Linked DNA regions of Rhodohalobacter sp. SW132. The protein of the gene in region 1 interacts with the protein of each later gene in a pairwise test. Links are inferred from orthologs where the notes say so. Each region holds a gene or a part of one and is shown on either strand. Other genes may lie near its edges.

Evidence for each region. The genes of interacting proteins can lie anywhere in the genome.
Region 2: the proteins of DYD21_RS11885 (region 1) and DYD21_RS09150 interact in binary tests that used the Escherichia coli proteins (3 or more experiments, as listed by UniProt). The link is inferred for Rhodohalobacter sp. SW132 from one-to-one orthologs.

Annotation. Positions count from the first base shown.
Region 1 is NZ_QUOK01000005.1:298,211-305,825, forward strand. What follows is about bases 2,792-5,722. They hold DYD21_RS11885 (ABC-F family ATP-binding cassette domain-containing protein), read left to right. Parts: upstream 2,792-3,235; coding sequence 3,236-5,209; downstream 5,210-5,722. Other genes in these bases: DYD21_RS11880 (sialidase family protein), read right to left, coding at 2,792-3,129; DYD21_RS11890 (3-oxoadipyl-CoA thiolase), read left to right, coding at 5,426-5,722. Also shown: DYD21_RS11870 (DUF2971 domain-containing protein), read right to left, coding at 1-451; DYD21_RS11875 (dipeptidase), read right to left, coding at 536-1,819; more of DYD21_RS11880, read right to left, coding at 1,873-2,791; more of DYD21_RS11890, read left to right, coding at 5,723-6,640; DYD21_RS11895 (BNR repeat-containing protein), read left to right, coding at 7,090-7,615. UniProt on the Escherichia coli protein: Genetic data indicate it may be involved in ribosome assembly or function.
Region 2 is NZ_QUOK01000004.1:24,880-31,440, forward strand. Bases 2,342-6,561 are described here. They hold DYD21_RS09150 (multifunctional oxoglutarate decarboxylase/oxoglutarate dehydrogenase thiamine pyrophosphate-binding subunit/dihydrolipoyllysine-residue succinyltransferase subunit), read left to right. Parts: upstream 2,342-2,737; coding sequence 2,738-6,361; downstream 6,362-6,561. Other genes in these bases: DYD21_RS09145 (M3 family oligoendopeptidase), read right to left, coding at 2,342-2,467; folE2 (GTP cyclohydrolase FolE2), read right to left, coding at 6,450-6,561. Also shown: DYD21_RS09140 (GAF domain-containing protein), read right to left, coding at 1-642; more of DYD21_RS09145, read right to left, coding at 665-2,341. UniProt on the Escherichia coli protein: E1 component of the 2-oxoglutarate dehydrogenase (OGDH) complex which catalyzes the decarboxylation of 2-oxoglutarate, the first step in the conversion of 2-oxoglutarate to succinyl-CoA and CO(2).

The sequences.
Region 1 (7,615 bases):
TACCTGCATATTGTGCCCACATAATAATATTTAGTGGATTTGTAGAGAAGCTAAGGACTCCAATATTCGCGACTTTTACTTCCATTAGTTTTGTCACCATATCTTGCAAATACCACATTGCAATATCTTTTGTACCGTTAGGTGTCTGTGTAGAGCTAACAATTACTTCAAAGAAGTTATAAATCTCATGTTTTGAATTACAATTGGGAAACTTTTGCAAAACTAATTCAAATTCATCGGACTCCATATCCTGCAAAATAAGCTCTATATCATTCAAGTTTTTACTGATTCTAAAATATGGCTTACAATCATACGGATCGTTTAAAAGTTCAGGTTTTGCAAACCAGAATCGATTATCTCTGATACAATTGCATCGTAACCTAAATAGCTTCTTTTGGGTTGCAGATAGTTCATTATCCCAGAATAATGGCATATACTTATATAAAAGCATATCTATTTTCTTTATTTCTGACTTATGCAGGAATTATTTATAGGAAAAGGACAAAAATTCCTAGTGGATAATCCAAGCTAAAAATCAGTCAAAATCCGTAATCAGAACTTCCGAAGGTTCTTTCTCACCACGAAGCCTTTCGGATACTTCTTCGGCACCGCGCAGAACACGCAGCATGTTGAGACCCGCAATTTTTTCAAGATCTTCCTCAGAATATCCGCGCCGGAGCAGTTCCGCAAAAAGATCCGGGTAGGTTGATACATCTTCAAGTCCTTCAGGAAGTGTTGGGATTCCGTCGTAGTCCCCGCCAATACCGATATAATCCACGCCGATCTGATCGCGGATATAATCGATATGATCTGCTACCTGGGAAAGTGTTGATTTAGGTGCCGGTCCGTGTTCGTCATCCCATTCATCCATCTTTTCAGATACTACATTTGATAGTCCCGGATTCAGGTACTCCATCTTTCGCTGATAGGCAGCCCTTTCCGCAAAATATTGCCGCCGCTCTTCCGATGTGAATGTCTCAACAAAGGTGACCATAACTAGGCCATCTTTCTCGGGAAGTATCTGCAGAACATCGTCCGGAACGTTCCTGGGGTGACCCGTTAATCCAAGTGCGTTGGAGTGCGAAAACATTACCGGGGCTTCCGATACGCGAATGGCATCTTTCATTGTTGCGGGAGTTACGTGTGACAGATCTACCATCATCCCGAGGCGGTTCATTTCGCGAATCACCTCTTCGCCAAATTCATTGAGTCCATCGTGCTGCGGATCATCCCCGGCAGCATCGGCCCAGTCGAGTGTCCTGCCGTGAGTGATGGTCATGTACCGTGCGCCCAGTTCATAAAACATCCGCAAAGTTGCAAGAGAGTTGGCGATAGAGTGGCCGCCTTCCATTCCTATGAGCGAGGCAATTTTTCCATCCTCAAAAATCCGTTCCACATCATCAGCAGTCAGCGCCAGTTCAAAATGGTCGGGATACTTTTCTACCATCCGGTAGACAAAATCGATCTGCTCCATCGTCTGTTTTACAGCCTCATTTTCCGGGATATTTGCACTTACATACACACTCCACCACTGTGCGCCTACACGGCCATCGCGAAGCCGCGGAATATCGGTATGCATCGGGCGGTCGAGTTGAGTGGTATCGTAAAAATCGAGCTCAGAAAATTTATATCCCACCCGGTTTCGGTACTGCCAGGGAGTATCATTATGGCCGTCAAACAGCGGAACACGTTCCAGAATTTCAATGGCCTGCTGGCGGTACTGTTCGTCGGAGTCGGTGACGGACTGCGCTCCCGCACATGCGGTTTGAAAAAGCAGCAGCGCGGTTATTAAGAGTATGGATTTTAGTCTGGGTATCATCATATCGGATTTGTTGAGTATTGATCTTTGAAATTGATTTATTTTCAACTGGTTTACATCTCTTCGGCTTCAGCCAGTTGTTCAAAACGGACAAACGCGGTACGAACGCGAATCAGCGGTTCGGTTTGAGTCCACGCAAAGAAGATTCCTTTATCCATCGGGGCAATTCTGGGGAAACCGCTCCTCCGGCTCGAGCTTGTGATTCCAACCCGCAAAGGCTCTCCCAGCTCATTTTCCGGCGACAGGGTCCGCATCATCACATACCCGGTACCATTTCTGCCAGCAAGCCAGCTTACATATATTTTCCCGTCATCCCCAATGGCCAGATCGGCACGCCCCTGGGCGTATTCCCGTGCGACAACAACCGGATCACCAAATGTATCCCCGCCATCTCTTGAAACGGCAACTTTCACAACCGAATCGTCATCCGCTTCGGTATACCACGAGACGGCAACCAGGTCACCATTCGCATCAATTCTTGGGCCATTTACAGGGCAGCCACTGATTTGCCATCCATCTTCGTGGACTGGACGCGGATCGGACCACTCACCGGTTTCCAGATCGTACGATGCAATTGAAATATCGCGGATTTCATCTTCGGTTCGGTCGCGGTACACAGCCAGTGCCCTGCCGTTAGAAAGCACCATATCCGTTGAACAACAGTCGCAAATCATGGCATCAATTTCTCTTTCGCGCGTGAGGGAGCCGTCACGGGAAACTTCAGCCGAGCGAAGCGTCATCGCTTTTTCGGGATCATCATATTCATCATGCCCGCGATCCTCCGTATTTCTTCCATCGAGCCAGATTGCCAAAACCCGATCAGAATCGAGCGGTTCCATCGACACAAACCCGTGCTCCGTTGCTGTTCCGTCGCGGTGTGGGGTGATGGGATCGGTCCAGCGGCGCGCCTCCTCCGCCGGAAACGCAATATTCACATTATAGGCGTACGGTCCGCCGGGAATTTTTCGAAGCCAGTGAGCGGCCACAACCTCTCCATCAAGAGAAACAACCGATGGAAAATCGGCAAAGTTTACAAAATAGTTAGTGCTCAGGCCAACCGTCCGGGGTGGTGTCCATCCCTCTTCATTATACGTCGTAAATTCAATGGCATAAATCTCTTCGTCAATGCCGGAGATCCAGCTCATGGTAATCGTACCCGAATCATCCTGATGGAGATTGGGATAGCGGCTGCCGATTTCTGCCGGGTTATTCAGACTAAATTCAAATGTGGGCTGCTGCCTTTCCTGTTCACAGGCAAGCAGCAAGATGGAAATAAAAACGGCAATTAATGCCCGGGATAACAGATTCATACGAAACCTTTTTGGTGATGATAATCCTTGGTATTTTATAACGGATCGGCGTTGCGGCCGGTTCCTAAAATAATCGTGATAGTTTAAACATCCTAACCGGTTTCCTTTGCTTCAGATAGACGGAATAACATTACATTTTGGTGAACGCGCCCTTTTTGACAACATCAATACAATTATTAATCCCGGCGAGCGGATCGGCCTTGTAGGTCCAAATGGGGCAGGAAAATCGACTCTCCTCAAAATCATTGCCGGAGAACAGCAGGCGGATAGCGGCTCGATCAGCATGAGCAATGAAGCTACCGTTGGGTACCTGCCACAGGACGGGGTGGAACCTGATCCGGATCTGACCGTCTTTGAGGAAGTGGAACACGCGTTCTCTGAGATTATGAAATTGCGCGATCAGTTTGATACGGTACAGGCCAAAATGGAATCCGTAGCCGCTGACAGCGCTGAACATGAAGAGGCACTTCAGCAGTTTGGAGAAATACAGCACAAGCTGGAAAATTCCGGTTCCTACACGCTTCAGGCCGAAATTGAACGAATTCTGGCCGGACTCGGGTTTGATGAAGAAGATTTTATACGCTCCACAACCGAATTCAGCGGGGGCTGGCTGATGCGGATCGCGCTCGCAAAACTGTTACTTCGTCAGCCCACCTACCTTCTGCTCGATGAGCCCACCAACCACCTCGATATCGAATCGCTGCAGTGGATTGAAACATTTCTGAGAAATTATGATGGCGCCGTAATTATCGTATCGCATGACCGGGCATTCCTGGATAATGTGACCACCCGAACGCTGGCCCTCAGCCGCGGATCACTCGATGATTACGCCGGGAACTATACGTTTTATGAAAAAAAATATGCGAAGGAGAAGGAGCTGCTGAAACAGCAGTTTGAAAATCAGCAGAAGGAGATCAAGCAGACGCAAGAGTTTATCGACCGTTTTCGATACAAGGCTACCAAAGCGAAGCAGGTTCAGAGCCGGATCAAACAGCTCGAAAAAATGGAGCAGATTGAACTGGAGCAGGAACAGTCGGAGATCTCCTTCCACTTTCCGCCCGCCGCGCGGTCGGGCCAGGTGGTGATGAAGCTGGAAAATGTAGTAAAAAAATATGGCGACAACACCGTTTTTGACGGGCTTGATTATGAAATTGAACGGGGCGATAAGATTGCGGTGGTCGGGCCGAACGGTGCCGGTAAATCCACGATGATTCGCATCCTGGCCGGACTGGAACCCATTACAGACGGAGAGCGAAAAGTGGGCTACAACGTAACACCCGGCTATTTTGCCCAGCACCAGGCCGAAGAACTGGAGCCAAAAAATACGCCGCTGGATGAGATGCGGCTGGCCGGCTCAAATGAATCGGAGACAAAATTGCGTACCATCCTCGGGTCATTTTTGTTTGTCGGGGATGATGTGTTCAAGAAAGTTAGCGTACTTTCAGGTGGTGAAAAAAGCCGGGTGGCGCTGGCCAAAATGCTTTTGAGCGACGGCAATTTTCTGATTTTTGATGAGCCTACCAATCACCTTGATATGCAGTCGAAAGAGATCCTGCAGCAGGCACTCCAGCAGTTTGAGGGCACGCTGATGATTGTATCGCACGACCGTCATTTTCTCGACCCGATTGTCAACAAAACACTGGAAGTTCAGCCCGGACGGATCAAAACCTGGCTCGGAAATGTGAGTTACTACCTCGACAAAAAAGCGTTAGAGGAGAATTCACCTGATGCTCAACCCGAACGCTCTAAAAACGGATCATCAGCCCAATCCAATACGGATGGACTCAGCCGAAAAGAGCAACGCAGGCTTGAGGCGGAAAAACGAAATGCTCTGTCAAAGAAAATCAAACCACTGAAAAAACGCCTTCAGGAAATTGAAAAAGAAATTCAAACGCACGAAAACCGGATTTCAGAAATTGAATCAATGATGGCTGAGACCGATTTTTATGATGATTCTGAAAAGGTGAAAAAGGTCTCACTCGAATATGAAGAGTTAAAACATGAGCTGGGGCAGTCGTTCAACAAATGGGAAGAGATCGCCGGACGAATTGAGTTTATTGAGGAGGAGTATGAGAGTTGAACTGTTGAGTATCACGCTTTGGGTGCTGTGGAGTGTTACGCTGCGCGTAACGTTGAACTGTGGAATTGTTTACCCGTTTACACGTTTCGATGCCAAGAATACTCTTATCGCAATCGGCAATTCCACGATTCAACAGTTACACAGCACTTGAAGCGTGATACTCAACAACCCAACGCTAAGTAATCATTTAACTACACATTAGTAATCAATAGTCCTATGCCCGACCAAAACGAAGCGTTTATTGTTGATGCGATCCGAACTCCAATTGGCAACTTCCGCGGAACCCTTTCTCCTGTCCGGACCGATGATCTCGGGGCGATCGTGATCAAAGAGCTGATGAACAGGAATTCCGGTGTTGATCCAAAAGCGATTGACGACGTGATTTTTGGCTGTGCCAACCAGGCAGGCGAGGATAACCGGAATGTGGCTCGGATGGCGCTCCTGCTGGCGGGCCTCCCCTACTCGGTACCGGGCGAGACGGTCAACAGGCTGTGCGCTTCAAGTATGTCAGCCGCCATTCATGCGCGCCGGGCGATTGCTGCCGACGAAGGAGAGATCTTTATCACCGGAGGTGTGGAGCATATGACGCGCGGACCGTGGGCGATCTCAAAAGCATCCAAACCGTTTGGAAATGATGCAGAAATGCACGATACCAGTTTTGGCTGGCGGTTCATCAACCCGAAAATGGAGGAGCTGTACGGTACTGACGGGATGGGAAATACCGCTGAAAACCTCGTGGAAAAATATGGTATTGAACGGGAAGCGCAGGACAAGTTTGCCGCGTGGAGTCAGCTGAAAGCAGCCAAAGCCCGAGAAAGCGGCAGGCTGGCCGAAGAGATCGTGCCGGTGGAGATTCCGCGTAGAAAGCAGGATTCAATCCTTTTTAAAGATGATGAATTTATCCGTCCCGACACCACTGCCGAAGTTTTGGCAAAACTGCGACCGGCTTTCAAAAAAGATGGAAGTGTGACCGCCGGGAATGCCTCCGGATTGAATGACGGATCGGCCGCCATGCTGATCGCATCCGGAAAAGCGTTGACGGATCACAACCTGGAGCCGATGGCGCGGATTGTATCCTCAGGCGTTGCGGGTGTAGAACCGAGAATTATGGGAATCGGCCCGGTTTACGCGTCGGAAATTGCGTTGAAACGTGCGGGTCTGTCCCTTGACGATATGGATATCCTGGAGCTGAACGAAGCGTTTGCGGCACAGGTCCTTGCATGTACCAGAAAAATGGGAATTGAGGATCACGATGAGCGGATCAATCCAAATGGAGGAGCGATAGCTTTGGGCCATCCACTTGGAGTAAGCGGTGCGCGGATTCTGCAAACAGCCGCGATCGAGCTTCAAAAGCAGAAAAAGCATTACGCACTGGTTACGATGTGTGTGGGCGTTGGGCAGGGATATGCTGTGATTTTGGAAAGGGCTTAGGGGCTCACGCAACGGCGCTAAGGCGCGACGGTTAATGCATTTACAAATAAAGTATTAATGAGGCGAGACGTATTTATTGTCCTCTTTTATGGATTCACTTTCATATTTATTTCACTTTCCTACATGCTTTCTCCCAAAGCACACCCAATGAATTCTTCGATCCTTCCAGATTCCTGTGATATCAAACCATCCCCGGACTTTATATACTTCTTTCTGAATTGGTTTTTTTTAATACCTCGACATCATTCAACTCCTGAATCAAGTCCATAAACTACTGAAGCTTTTTCTATTTTTAATTTTAATCGTTACTGGATCCATCATAACTCCAGATAATTTTTATTTTAGAGTTACACAGACATACAAATTTCCTGGTATACGAAGTTGAAATCTGGATGAGATTTTTTGTTCAGCCTTGAGTTTTATTAAATCATCACAACTCTTCATTTTTTATGAAATATAATCTACAAATTTTACTCCTACTTTTTATTTCCGCTGGGATCCTCGGCTGTGATTTTGAAAACGATACCTCATCCACAGAACCCGACGTCAATCTCGTCCCCGTGGATTTTGGCTGGGCACAGTCTTCCGTCAATACAGTGGTCTTCCGGATCAACAGCATAGATAGCCATGATAATTTTCAGGTTATTTCTTATTACGACGATGAAGGAGCGGTGAAACTGGCTTCACGGTATCACGATGAAACAGATTGGCAGATCTACTCCACCCCATTCACCGGAGATGTGACCAATGCGCATAATGCAATCAGCATTGGGTTTGATGGGGATGGAAAACTTCACATGGTTTGGGGACTTCATAATGCTCCGATGCAGTATGTCCGGGCGGATCACCCGCAGGATAGTCTTTCGTTTTCTGATCCGGAGCCGATGACCGGGGAGTTTGAATCGTCTGTAACCTACCCGCAATTTTTCAAACTTCCCGATGGCGACCTGCTCTTTATGTATCGGGATGGCGGAT
Region 2 (6,561 bases), on another replicon or contig:
TGACTGCAGCACCGTAGTCCAGACTTCCATACCCCGCAACAATACAGAAACACCTCCATCCGGCAGAAGCTGCTGCATCTCCGTCACCATATTGTTCAGAATTTCTGCTTTATGCTGGCGCGGAGTAATTGAGGAGAGTGACTCTTCGTACTGTTCCCACATTTTCTCTGAGTTATACAGATCGGTCAGCTCCAGGTACGTGTTCAGAACATTTAAAATCGCACTTCGGTATGCAGAAATTGCCTGTTCGCTTGCTGAAGATTTTAGTGGTGTTTCTGTTTCCAAAACGGTAATCGCCACCGTTTCGCCATTATTTACGAATGGAATAAGCATGAGGTGCTTTACCGGCATAAAATCGTAATAATGAGTGAGTTCCTCCTCCTCAATATCAAAACCAACTTTTAGCCGCACAGTTGATTCAAGATCCCGGTATGAATTTAGAAAATGCGCATCAAAACCGGTTCTGTCGCTGAACATTACATTTGGAAGTGTTGTTGAATTGGTTTCCAGAACGAACTGCTCTCTCGCCCGGTTCACCCAGTACAGGCAGGCTGTTTGCGACCCGGTGGATTCGCGCAACAGATGCACCAGGTCATCGATAATTTGTTTAAATTCTACAAGTGCTTTTTCTTCGCGTTTCATGATTGTGATATTACCTTAGTTTCTATATATCAATATCATCGGCCAATTTTTCAGCTTCATCAATCATTTTTTCAAAAAGCTTCAGACCCTGGTTCCAGAACGATTTATCCCGGATATCGATGCCGAGTCCAGACACCAGTTCATGCGGCCAGTCGGATCCACCCGCTTCGAGCAGTTTAATGTAATTTTCTTCAAACCCATCCTGCCCTTCGCGATATGCGTTGTAGAGTGCCAGTACGAGCAGCTCACCGAATGCATACGCATACACATATCCAGGAGTGTGCAGAAAATGCGGAATATAACACCACCATAACTTGTACTCATCCGTAATTTCCACGGAATCGCCATAAAGATCCCGCTGCGTTTCAAGCCAGAGATTAGAAAATTGCTCGGTAGTCTGCTCACCATTTGTCCGCCGGGCAGTATGGATTTTGTCCTCAAAACGATTCATTGAGATCTGCCGGAATACGGTTGCAATCGTATCGTCAATTTTGCTTACCAAAAGCGCCAGTTTTTCCGCCGGATCATCCAGCTTATTCATCAGCCGGTTAAACACCAGCATTTCACCAAACACAGATGCCGTTTCAGCCGTAGTGAGTGGGGTTGATGACTGCAGTTCACCCTGCTTTCCGGACAGGTATTGATGTACTCCGTGCCCCAGTTCATGGGCCAGCGTCTGTACATCACGCAGCTGCCCGTCGTAATTCATAAACACATACGGATGCACAGTTGTTACCGTACTTGCGGAATATGCCCCGCCTCTTTTTCCCGGCTTAATGGCCGCGTCAATCCATTTTTTTTCAAAGAACTCGCCCGCGATTCGCTTCATTTCCGGGTGAAAATCGCCGTATGCTTCCAGTACATTAACTTTTGCTTCTTCCCAGCGGATCTGTTTACGGTTTTTGGCCAGTGGAGCGTAGCGGTCGTAATCGTAGAGCGTATCATAGCCCAGCAGTTTTTTCTTCAGCTTGTAATATCGCTGCACCAGGTGATAGTTGTCCGTCACGGCATCCACTAAACTATCTACAGTAGATTGATCTATTTCGTTGGCAAGGTTTCTTGATGATATCCAGCTTTCATAACCGCGCAGTTTGTCGTTTGTGAATTTATCTGCAAGGATCGTATTGAAAATGTAGGTAAGCGAGCGGGAGTGATCCCTGAAAGTTGCAGTAAGCGATTGATGTGCTTTTTTTCTTAGATCCCGATCCGGGTTGTGCAGTTTGCTTAGTACTTGTTGTTCGGTAAGAGACTCTCCATCAAGTTCAAACCGGGCTGCACCAAGAGTTTCATCAAAGTACCTGTTCCAGGCAGAACGGGAAGTAACCGATTTGGCGCTCATCACTTTTTCAGCCTCTTCAGTGAGCGTATGATCTTTGTATCGGCGGGAAGTGATCAGGTAGTGTTTCCAGCCGGACAGCAGATCTGATTGAATCATCTTATCCGCTTTTTCATCGTCCACTTTCAGCCATTCAACATCAAAAAACACAAGTTTCTGGCTGATTTCAGATCCAAGTTCCCTCGCCTCCTGAAGTAATTTTCCAAGTGCGGGGTCTTCGGTATTTGTAGACCAGATCAGCTGAGCGTATGAGCCGATTTTCCCTGCAAGCTCAATAATAGCCTCATATTCCTGCATGGCCGTTGCAAAACCTGAGGCTTCAAGACGGCTTACTTTTCCTTTATAGGATTCGGAAAAACGATCGGCCAGCAATCTTAATTTCTCTTTATCCTGATGTAGTTTTTTATCGTCCGGTGAAGCGTACAGATCTGAAAGATCCCACACGATTTCTTCAGCTCCGGTTTGCTCATTTTTTTGGGTAGTGCTCATTTTTTTCAATGTAAAAATCTGTTTATAAATTTCGTGATCAATATAACCAATCAACAAGAGGCTTTAAATCTAAGTTTGATAAAAGATTTTACCGTATCCGAATGGGCGAATTGAATCGTTTTTTTGTGATATAATGGTTAATTTAACAACCGCTTTTTAGTGTTTCTGAAGGCTTTTCGGGAAATTTATCTACCCACCTCAGAACTTCACGGCCAAAGTTTTGTTACAGAACATACTGTTATTACCATAACCAACATAGATTCAAATATTTTGAAATCCTTAGAAGCTGTTTTTGGACCTAATTCTGCACTGGTAGAAGAATTATATAACCAATATAAAGAAGACCCCGACAAGGTACCCGATCATTGGCGAACCTATTTTGATGAACTGAACGGAGACAGTGCTAAAGCCCCGGAAGTAAAAAAAGAAGAGCAAAAAAAAGCCCCGGAAAAACCCCGGAAAGAAAAGCAAAAGAAAGAAAAACCGGATGAAGTTTCTATCCCTGAAGGGGCCGAACTTCATAAAATTAAAGGCGTGGCATCCAAGATTGTTGAAAACATGGATGACAGCCTGCAAGTGCCCACTGCCACATCACTTCGGGTACTGCCGATGAAGATGCTCACGGAAGATCGAGCAATCATCAACCGTCATCTGCTGCAGCATGGCGAACCCAAAGCTTCTTTCACCCACTTTATAGCGTGGGCTGTGATCCAGGCGCTGAAGGATTTCCCTTCACTGAATACGTATTACACACGCAAAAACGGAACTCATTATAAAGTTGAACCAGGCCAGGTGAACCTGGGAATTGCGGTAGACCTGAAGTCCCGTGACGGTTCAAGAAATTTAGTTGTACCCAACATTAAGGGCGTTGATAAAATGAACTTTAAGGAGTTCCTCTATGCCTACGCTGTAGTGATCGATAAAGCGAGAAACGGCAATCTTGAGATTAAGGATTTCCAGAATACGACAATTAGTGTTACCAATCCCGGCACCATTGGTACAGTCTCATCGGTACCCCGCCTGATGCAGAACCAGGGTGCCATTATCGCTACAGGCGCCATCAATTATCCGGCAGAATTTCAGTCGATGGCGCAGGATGTTCTCAACCAGCTTGGCGTTAGTAAAGTAATGTCGATTACCTGTACCTACGATCACCGAATTATTCAGGGTGCTGAATCGGGTTCATTTCTACAAAAAATTCATCAGCTGTTAAATGGTGAAGAAACATTTTATGAGAAGATTTTCAAAGATCTGGATATCCCATACGAGCCTCTCCCGTTCGGGGAAGATCAGTACCAGGGACAGCTCAGTGGCGGATCAAACACGCTGGAGCACGATCGGCGGGCGATCGCCGTTTGGCGCCTGATCAATATGTACCGTATGCGGGGACATGTTCTGGCTGATCTCGATCCGCTCGAAGCGTCTCCGGGACACGGCCCCGAACTCGATCTTGAGTATTACGGCCTCACACTCTGGGATCTTGACCGCGAATTTTACTGTGGCGGTCTTGGAGGTTTCAAAACAGCCAAACTGCGCGATATCATCAAACTTCTGCGGGATACGTACTGTGGTAAAATCGGTGCGGAATATATGCACCTCCTTGATCTGGATGAGCGCAAGTGGCTCCGCAAGCAGATGGAATCCACAACCAATACGCCCGATCTTTCAAAAGATGACAAAGAGAACATTCTGCATAAACTGAACCAGGCTATGGCCTTTGAACAGTTTTTGCATAAAAAGTACATCGGGCATAAACGATTTTCGCTCGAAGGTGCTGAAACCATGATCCCCATGATGCATTTCCTCATGGAACGGGCGGGTGAAAATGATATCGAGAAGTTCTTCCTCGGAATGGCTCACCGCGGCCGTCTGAATATTCTTGTAAACATTCTGAATAAGCCTTACAGCAAAATCTTTGCTGATTTTGAAGGCAACATCGATCCAAGCACCATCCAGGGATCGGGCGACGTGAAGTATCACCTGGGTACAAAAGGCACATTCAAGACCGGTGATGGAAAAGAGATCGGACTCGAGCTTTTGCCGAATCCAAGTCACCTCGAATCGGTAAATCCTGTTGTAGAGGGTGCAACCCGCGCACTCCAGGATATGAGCAAAGATGAAAAGCCATCGAAGAAAATTGCACCGATTCTAATTCACGGAGATGCCGCTTTTGCCGGTCAGGGTGTCGTGGCTGAAACATTGAACATGTCGCAGCTTCGCGGATATGAAACCGGCGGTACAATTCACATTATCATTAACAACCAGATTGGTTTTACCACGCTGCCGAGTGATGCGCGATCTACCGAATACGCTTCGGATATCGCCAAAATGATTCTTGCCCCGATTTTTCACGTAAACGGGGATAATCCCGAATCTGCGGTTCACGCAGTTAAAATGGCTCTCGACTATCGCCAGAAGTTTGGCAAGGATGTAGTGATTGACCTGATCTGCTACAGAAAACACGGCCATAACGAAGGTGATGAACCTGCGTTTACCCAACCGGGAATGTACGAAGAGATTGAAAATCACGAAGCAGTGCGTGATATCTATGTGAAAGAGCTCCTCAGAAAGGGGGAGTTCACCGAATCGGAAATGCAGGAAATTTTTGATGAGTTTGATGAGCTGCTGCAACAGGCATTTGAAGATGCCAAGAGCTCTCCAGCCCTGGAAGTTACCGAAAAGATGCTCGACCGATCAGAAACCGGTCAGAAAGAGTGGGATGAATATCCCGATACCACATATCCCGTGGATGACCTGAAAGATATTGCCGTTCAGCTGAATACGGTACCGTCTGATTTTGATGCCAACCCAAAACTGTTGCGTCAGCTCGCAAAACGTGCCGATGCCGCTAAGAAAAACAAGAAGAAAATTGATTGGGGCTTTGCGGAGGCTCTTGCCTTTGGCTCACTTCTCAAAAAGGGAACCCCAATCCGAATAACAGGTCAGGATGTGGAACGGGGTACCTTCAGCCACAGACATGTAGTTCTGCACGGTACAAAAACCCAGCAACGGTTTGTACCACTGAATCATCTCACTGAAGACCAGGCCCGGTTTTATCCCTATAACAGTCTGCTGAGTGAGTTTGCCGCGCTGGGATATGAATTTGGCTACAGTGCCAAAAATCCCGAAGCGCTCGTTATCTGGGAAGCTCAGTTTGGAGATTTTGTGAATGGAGCACAGGTTATTATCGATCAGTATATCTCATCCTCTGAGGCAAAATGGGGGCAACAATCGTCGCTTGTGATGACGCTTCCACACGGTTATGAGGGGCAAGGTCCAGAGCACTCTTCTGCACGGCTCGAACGATTTTTGCAGCTGTGTGCCGAAGATAATATGCAGGTCGCAAATCTCACAAATCCGGCGCAATATTACCACGCTCTCCGCAAACAGGTGCTTCAAAGCAAGCGTAAACCGCTGGTTATTATGTCGCCCAAGAGCTTGCTTCGGCATCCACAAGCGGTATGTAGTGTGGAGGAGCTGGCCAACGGTTCTTTCCAGCCGTTCATTGATGATGCCCGCGAAGACAAAGAAAATGTTGAGCGCCTGGTTATTTGCTCAGGCAAAGTGTACTACGATATCCTGAAAGAGATAGAAGAGGATAAAGGCTCGATTGCCGTTGCAAGACTCGAGCAGTTTTATCCATTTCCGAACAAAGATATCACCAGGGCGTTATCGGCGTATAAAAACGTCAAACAGGTCGTCTGGTGCCAAGAAGAGCCTAAAAATATGGGTGGCTGGTCGTTTGTTGCCCCTCGTATTCAGGCACTTCTCTCCTCTTCTCACGAACTGATTTACGCAGGACGCCATGCTTCGGCATCTCCTGCGGCGGGTCAGAAAAAAATTCACGAGGCTGAGCAGCTCAAACTGATTGAAAAAGCTCTCGGTAAATCTTAACGACAAAACGATTTATAAAAAAAGCTGTGCCATCTTACCGGCACAGCTTTTTTATTTTTTATCAAATGCGACTTTCGATTAGTTCTGATCACCTCATCCCATTCGGCACACCTTTGCATATCCGGCTGACCGCATCGTGGCTGTGAAGGCTTTCAAGGTGGGCGCACCGAACCAAGAAATCGTAGATTCGATCCTCCTCA